3 regions of the Nonomuraea sp. NPDC003804 genome follow, and region 3 is predicted to be linked to each of the others. Evidence: riboswitches for the same ligand, from Rfam matches in the RefSeq annotation. Region 3 holds a riboswitch; each other region holds the start of a gene.

Region 1 (2,251 bases), on a different contig from region 3:
GTAGCCGACGTAGTCGGCGAACCCTTCCCGCAGCCACACGGGCCGCCCTTCCGTTCCGGCGGCCACGTGGGTCAGCTCGTGGGTGAGGACGACGTCGCGGCCCACGGGTGTGAGGCGCGCGAAGGCGCCGGGCAGGACGATCACCTGTCCCGCCGAGGCCAGCGCGGCCAGCCCGTCGACGGGGCCCGCGCCCGCGAGGGCGGCCGCCTCCGCGGTGGTCCTGGGCACCACGACCCGTGGCCGTACGGCGCGCCGCAGGACCGCCGAGACGGTGAGGGCCGCCGCGTCGGCCCGCGCGGCCAGGTCGCGCAGGAGGGCGGCGGCGGTGTGGTGCCCGACGACGAGCGAGCGCGCGCCGTAGGCGACGACGACGCCTGACTCGCCGAGCGCGCGGGCCTCGGGCGGCAGGCGGCGTCCCGCGGACCCGGCCACCGTGCAGATCGCCGGTCCGGCCAGCGCGGCCGCCAGCAGGGTTCTGCGGGTCACCACGGCTGTGATGCTAGCCCGGACAGGCCGAAGCCCCGTCCGAGGGGGATGGACGGGGCTTCGGGCCTCCGGCGGCCGGGGGCTACGCGCCGGGGCGGACCGCGCCGGCGAAGGACGCCTTGCGCCAGCCGCCGAGCTTCTCGATCCGCACGGTCTTGCCCGTGCTCGGCGAGTGGACCATCCGGCCCTTGCCGACGTACATGCCGACGTGGCCCTTCCCGCGGAAGAACATCAGGTCACCGGGCTTGAGATCGTTCCACCTGACCTTCTTCTTGATGCGCGCGTACTGGCTGTACGTGACGCGGGGGATCTTGATGCCGGCCTTGGCCCAGGAGTACTGGACCAGTCCCGAGCAGTCGAAGGCGCCGGGTCCTGTGCCTCCGAAGCGGTAGGGGTCGCCGATCTGCTTCTTGGCGGTGGCGACGGCCCTGGCCGCCTTCAGCCGCTGTCGAGCCGCCTTGGCCTGCCGCGTCGCCGCAGCCGTCGACGCCGCGCCCGCCTGTACGGCCGGCGCCGTCTTCACGGTCGTCGTCGTCGCCAGGGTGGTGGTCACCGGGGTCACCAGGGTGGTGGTCGCGGGGAGCGCTGTCGCGGGGGCCGCTGTCACCGGGGTCACCGTCGCCTGCGCCGCGGGTGCGTGGAGGACGATCCCTCCCATCGCCACCACGACGCCGCTGAGGGCAAGGCAGGACAGACGGGTTGTGCTAGAGGGGGTAGACAGAATGTCTCCTTGGGACTTCCACCAATGCCTACCGGGTTAGCTGACGGGTTCGGGCGGGGAAGTCGCCCTTCCGGCCCGCAGGCCGGATTCACCCCAGGAACGTGGGTCCCCGGCTCCGTGCTCCATGCCGCACGGACTCGGCGGGTCGACCGCGCACGCCTGTCTGGGGTTACGGCGCGGCGACCAGCGGATCTTTATGCGTGCACCGGCCGCTGGGAGGCCGGTGGGCGGTTCCGGCGCCATGGCTTGGTCGCCGCGATGCGAGAACGTACCTGGCGCCCCAAGGCCAGGCAAAGGCCGGGCAAAGCTGTCAAGATCACCGACTGGTTCTTGTCAGAAGAGGAGTCGCTGCTCTGTGGCGGGTTTCGTTATGCGAATGTGACCCTGCTCACACTTGCTTCTGTGGCGACCTGTCAGATCACATCCGTTACTTTCCTCACACTCCCGGTATAAGGAGAATTAAGCCTTAATACCTGCGACATACACTCGGCGCATGCTTGATGGGTGGTCGCTACGCGTCCTGGTGGAGGTCGGACGGCGCGGCTCGTTCTCCGGAGCGGCCGAGGTGCTCTCCATGACCCAGCCCGCCGTCTCGCGGCAGATCGCCATGCTCGAACGCCACACCGGCGTCACGCTCTTCCACCGCCGCCCGAGGGGCGTCCAGCCGACGGAGGCGGGCCGGGCGGCGATCGAGCAGGCCATGGCCGTGCTCGACGGCATGAGCCTGTTCGAGACCAGGCTGCGCGCCTTCGCCTCGGCGGACATCGGCCGGGTCAGGGTCACCGCCTTCCCGAGCGCGGCCACCAGGTTCGTGCCCGAGAGCTTCCGCCGCTTCGCCGCCGACCACCCGGGTGTCGAGCTCTCCCTCAAGGTCGGCGGCCCTGACGTCGCGTTCCCCGTCACCGCCGACCTGGCGGAGGGCGCCGCCGACGTCGCCCTGCTGACCTCGTGGGGCCCCGTCCCCGACCCGGGGCTGGAGGTGCTCGACCTGTTCGACGACGAGCTGCTGGTCGCCCTGCCGGCCGGGCATCCGCTGGCGGCCGG
Region 2 (2,251 bases), on a different contig from region 3:
TGGCTGCGCGCCCGAGGGATCCTCCACGACCCGCCACCGCGCCGCCGGGGGCGCCTGCCGTTCCCCTGGCGCCGCCGCTGAACCGGGGGACCCCCACAGTGCCGGTCGGTCATCCCACGCCGGCCCTTCGCCTCGCAGCGGCCCGAGCCTCGGTCCTGCCGTTCTTCCTGGGGCCGCGGTGAGTCCCGGGGAGCTCTTGCCGAGGTCGGCCAGACATCCTATGTTTGCCGCGTGATAGTCGACGCCCACCAGCACTTCTGGAACCTGGAGACCGGCGCCTACTCCTGGCCCACTCCCGACCTGCCGGCGATCCACCGCACCTTCGGCCCCGAGGACCTGGCGCCCGAGCTGGCCGCCGCGGGCGTCGACCGGACGGTCGTGGTCCAGGCCGACGACTCCTTCTGGGAGACCGACGCCATGCTGGCCCACGCCGACGCCCACGACTTCATCGCCGGCGTCGTCGGATGGGTGCCCCTCGACCGCCCGGAGGAAGCCGCCCGAGCGCTCGAGCGCTACACCAGACATCCGAAGTTTGTCGGCGTCCGGCACCTCATCCACACCGAGCCCGATCCCGACTGGCTGATCGGGGAAGCGGTGCTCGACGGGCTCGGACTGCTGGCCGAGGCGGGCGTGCCGTTCGACGTGGTCTCGCTGCTGCCCCGGCATCTGGAGCACGTCGTCACGATCGCCGAGCGGCACCCCACGCTCAACCTCGTCATCGACCACCTGTCCAAGCCCAGGATCGCCGCCGGTGAGCTGGAGCCCTGGGCGTCGCTGCTGCGCGCCGCCGCCGCCTGCCCCACCGTGTACGCCAAGGTGTCGGGCCTGGTCACCGAGGCCGACCACGCCCACTGGACCGTGGCGGACCTGCGGCCCTACGTGGAGCACGCGGTCGAGGTGTTCGGGCCGGACCGGCTGATGTTCGGCAGCGACTGGCCCGTCTCGCTGCTGGCGGCCGACTACCGGACGGTCTTCACGGTGTACGGGGCGCTTCTCGGGGGGATCGACCGCGACAAGGTGCTCGGCGGGAACGCCGCCCGTTTCTACGGCTTGAGCGCCGTGTAGCGGCCCGTCGCGGGCCGGAGGTTCGCGGCCATTTGCGTGGTTTATGCTATTTTGCTACTTTTGGGCCGTTGTGCAACGAGCTGTGACATGTTCGTTGCCGTTTCATTGCCCGGACCGCGCGTCATCTCAGGCCAGTCCGCCGGACGCGCGGCCGCCGAATCCGTATCCACGGAGCCGGGGACCCACTTCCCTTGGGGTGAATCGAGCGCCCGCTCAGCGGCGCCCGTAGGGCACTTCCCAGCCCGAACCCGTCAGCTAACCCGGTAGGCGGCATGGAAGCCAAGGAGCAAACCCTTCATGCCCACGCATCTCACCTACCGGCTGGGACGCGCGCTGCTCGGCGTCGTCATCACCGCAGGCGCCGTGACCGCGGTCGCCACCGGTGCGCAGGCCGCACCCCAACCCGGCGTCGTGTCGCCGGTCTCCCGGACCCACGCTCCGGCCGCCGCCGCGGACGCCCCGGCGGTGCTCGGCCGGGCCGCCCACCTGATCGACGCCAGGACCGGCAAGGTCTACTTCAGCAAGAAGGCCGATCGGCGCATGCCGGTGGCCAGCATCACCAAGGTGATGACCGCCTACACCGTGCTGAAGCAGGCCAAGCCCACGGACGTGGTCAAGGTCACCTCCGCTGACGTGCGCTACGCGTCGAAGGGCGGCGCCTCCGTGGCGTACCTGCGCGCCGGTGACCGGCTCACCGTGGAGGAGATGCTCTACGCTCTGATGCTGCCCTCCGGCGCGGACGCCGCCCACGCGCTGGCCCGCTCCTACGGGCCCGGTGTCGACGCCTTCACGGCGAAGATGAACGCCAACGCCCGCGCGCTCGGGATGAAGGACACGCTGTACGTCAACCCCGACGGGATGCCCGCCAAGGGCGGCGGCTACTCCACAGCGCGTGACCAGGTACGGCTCGCCCAGGCCGCGCTGGACAACAAGACGATCAAGAAGGTCGGCTCCACCCGGTACCGCTCGCTGCCCGAGACGGCGGAGCACGGCGCCTACTCCTGGCGCAACACCAACCGCCTCCTCGGCACGCCGGGCGCCGTCGGCCTGAAGACCGGCTTTACGCGCGCCGCGGGCTACACCCTCGCCTTCGCGGCCGAGCGTGACGGCCATCGGCTGGTCGGCGTGATCCTGGGAGAGTCCAGCTCCAGCCGCCGCTTCGACACCGCCGAGGCGCTTGTCGACT
Region 3 (2,251 bases):
CTGGCCGCCATCAGGCGCTCGGGCCTGCTGCCGATGACCAGGAGGCACGTCCATCTGTCGGCCGACAGGCAGACGGCGGTGCGGGTCGGCTCCCGGCGCGGCGTCCCGGTGGTGCTGGTCGTCGACGCGCGGGCGATGCACGCGGCCGGGCACGAGTTCGTGGTCAGCGCCAACGGGGTGTGGCTCACCGACGCCGTGCCGGCTGCTTACCTGCGGTTCCCCGGCTGATCGGTGCAGACGGGGGGATGGACGAGGGTCCTGCGGGTGGCCGGAGGGCACGCGCGCTGAGACGGCGCCGTCGCGGCCTGGGGGAGCGTTCTGCGGGGGGAACGTTCTGCGGGGGGAACAGGGTGGCCGGTCCGAAGGGACCGGCCCGAGCCCGTGGGTGGCCCCCGTCACCGGAGCGGCGCGTGGCCGTCCTGGCGACAGGGCCGGGGGGAATGCGGGGGAAGGGGAAGCGTCAGCCGCCGTAGCTGGGGTAGCCGTAGCCGACGACCTGCGACTTCGGGCGGACTCGCTGCTCGACGGCGCCGTTGCCGGTGTTGCCCTCGATGGTGCTGATCGTGCCGTCGCCGTTGTCCTTCTCGACGAAGCCGACGTGGTCGATGGAGTCGAGGCGCTTGCTGCCGTCCCAGGCGAAGAAGACGACGGCGCCGGGCTTGGGCGCGGTGCCCCAGCGCTTGTTGGCCTTGAACCACTTGGCGTGGGTCACCGTGTAGGCGTCCCAGCCGACCTGCGTGCGGGCGCCGGTCATCTCACCGACCCACGAGACGAACATCGCGCACCACGGGGCGTTGGCGTACGCGCTGACGTCGCCGCCGTCCCTGACGACCGTCTCCCTGGCGCGCTGCGATCCGACGTACCAGTTCTGGAACTTGGTTCCGCCGCCCGCGGAGTTCTCCTTGACGCCGACCTGCTTCTTGGCCTCGGAGAGAACGACGGTGGCGGACGGGATGACCTTGGCCTCCGGCCTGGCGGCGGCGGGCTTGCCGGCCTCCTCCTTGGGCGCCTTGGCGAGGACGGCTACCCGCTGGCTCTCGGACAGCGGGAGCTTCTCGGCCTGGGCGGCGGTGGGAACGAACGAGCCGGCGATGACGACGGCGCCGAGCGCGGCATGCGCGTAGGTGAGCTTCGGGGCACGGCTACGGCTGTGCTTTGCCATGGGAAGGGGAACTCCTTGCTAGCTTCCTGCCGCTTACCGGGTTAGCTGACGGGTTCGGACGCGAAGCTGCCCTACGGCACGGTGTGCCGATTCACCCCAGAGGAAGTGGGTCCCCGGTTCCGCATGGTGCGGATTCAGCGGTCACAGGCGAACCTGTGATGATTGCAATGACAGGCAATGTCCGGAATGCCCGGTTTATGCCTTGAGTGAGCCTAAGGTAATACACGAGGCAAGTAGCTTACAAATTGATAAAGGTCCGGCGATCATTTACGGTCAGGTCATGTCGCCACAGGACCTGTTCAACAGGGGGCTGCGGGAAGACGGACACCGTCCGGACGAAGCCCGGCGATGGTATCTCCTGGCGATCGCATCGGGCCATCCGGCCGCCGTCCAGCGGGCGGCCTTCAACCTCGCGCTGATCGAGGACGAGAGCGGCCACCTCGACGCGGCCCGCCACTGGTACGGCAGGGCCGGCACGCCCAGGGCGATGTTCAACCTCGGCGTCCTGGAGGACTGCTGCGGCAACACCGACGCGGCCCGGCGCTGGTACGCCAGAGCCATCGAAACCGGCCACGAGGAGGCCGCGCCGCGTGCCATGTTCAACCTCGGCCTGCTGGAGGGCAGGGAGGGCCGCCCCGACCGGGCCCGCGCCCACTTCCGGGCGGCCGCGGGCTCCGGCCACGCCGAGGCGGCGGCCCGCGCTACCGAGCGCCTAGCCTGACCCTGGCGTCCTCCAGCATCCGCATCATCGCCAGGCTCTCGTCCAGCGGCATGACCGAGCTCTCCGTCCTGCCCTCGGCCAGCGCGGCGCGCACCTCGCGCACCTCCTCGGCGTAGCCGTTCATGGCGGGGTCCAGGACGAGCTCCTCCGGCTCCACGCCCGGCCCCGACAGCACGATGCGCCGCGGCGCCCAGAACGGCGCGGCGATGTCGGCCCGCAGCCCCGTCCCCACCACGGTCGCGGTGTTGGCCAGCGGGCTGAGCAGCGAGGTTTCGACCAGCGCCCTGGTGCCGCCCGCGTAGGTGAGCAGCGCCGCCACCTCGGCGTCCACGCCCGAGGGGCCGAGCGATCCGGTGAGATGCGTCTCA

What was found. A riboswitch is a leader RNA that binds a small molecule or an ion and turns the genes downstream of it on or off. The one in region 3 is predicted to bind cyclic di-AMP.
Region 1: another riboswitch for cyclic di-AMP. It lies ahead of ABZX22_RS37745 (C40 family peptidase); the one in region 3 lies ahead of ABZX22_RS40055 (CHAP domain-containing protein).
Region 2: another riboswitch for cyclic di-AMP. It lies ahead of ABZX22_RS03310 (D-alanyl-D-alanine carboxypeptidase family protein); the one in region 3 lies ahead of ABZX22_RS40055 (CHAP domain-containing protein).

What each region holds. Positions count from the first base shown of each region.
Region 1 is NZ_JBEXMT010000037.1:34,582-36,832, forward strand. It holds gene ABZX22_RS37740 (hypothetical protein) at 1-489, opposite strand, end outside; gene ABZX22_RS37745 (C40 family peptidase) at 569-1,144, opposite strand; cyclic di-AMP (ydaO/yuaA leader) riboswitch at 1,218-1,360, opposite strand; gene ABZX22_RS37750 (LysR family transcriptional regulator) at 1,701-2,251, shown strand, end outside.
Region 2 is NZ_JBEXMT010000002.1:221,280-223,530, forward strand. It holds gene ABZX22_RS03300 (hypothetical protein) at 1-81, shown strand, start outside; gene ABZX22_RS03305 (amidohydrolase family protein) at 232-1,065, shown strand; cyclic di-AMP (ydaO/yuaA leader) riboswitch at 1,208-1,350, shown strand; gene ABZX22_RS03310 (D-alanyl-D-alanine carboxypeptidase family protein) at 1,363-2,251, shown strand, end outside.
Region 3 is NZ_JBEXMT010000042.1:58,971-61,221, reverse strand. It holds gene ABZX22_RS40060 (RNA 2'-phosphotransferase) at 1-228, shown strand, start outside; gene ABZX22_RS40055 (CHAP domain-containing protein) at 461-1,162, opposite strand; cyclic di-AMP (ydaO/yuaA leader) riboswitch at 1,178-1,312, opposite strand; gene ABZX22_RS40050 (hypothetical protein) at 1,443-1,883, shown strand; gene ABZX22_RS40045 (Gfo/Idh/MocA family oxidoreductase) at 1,864-2,251, opposite strand, start outside.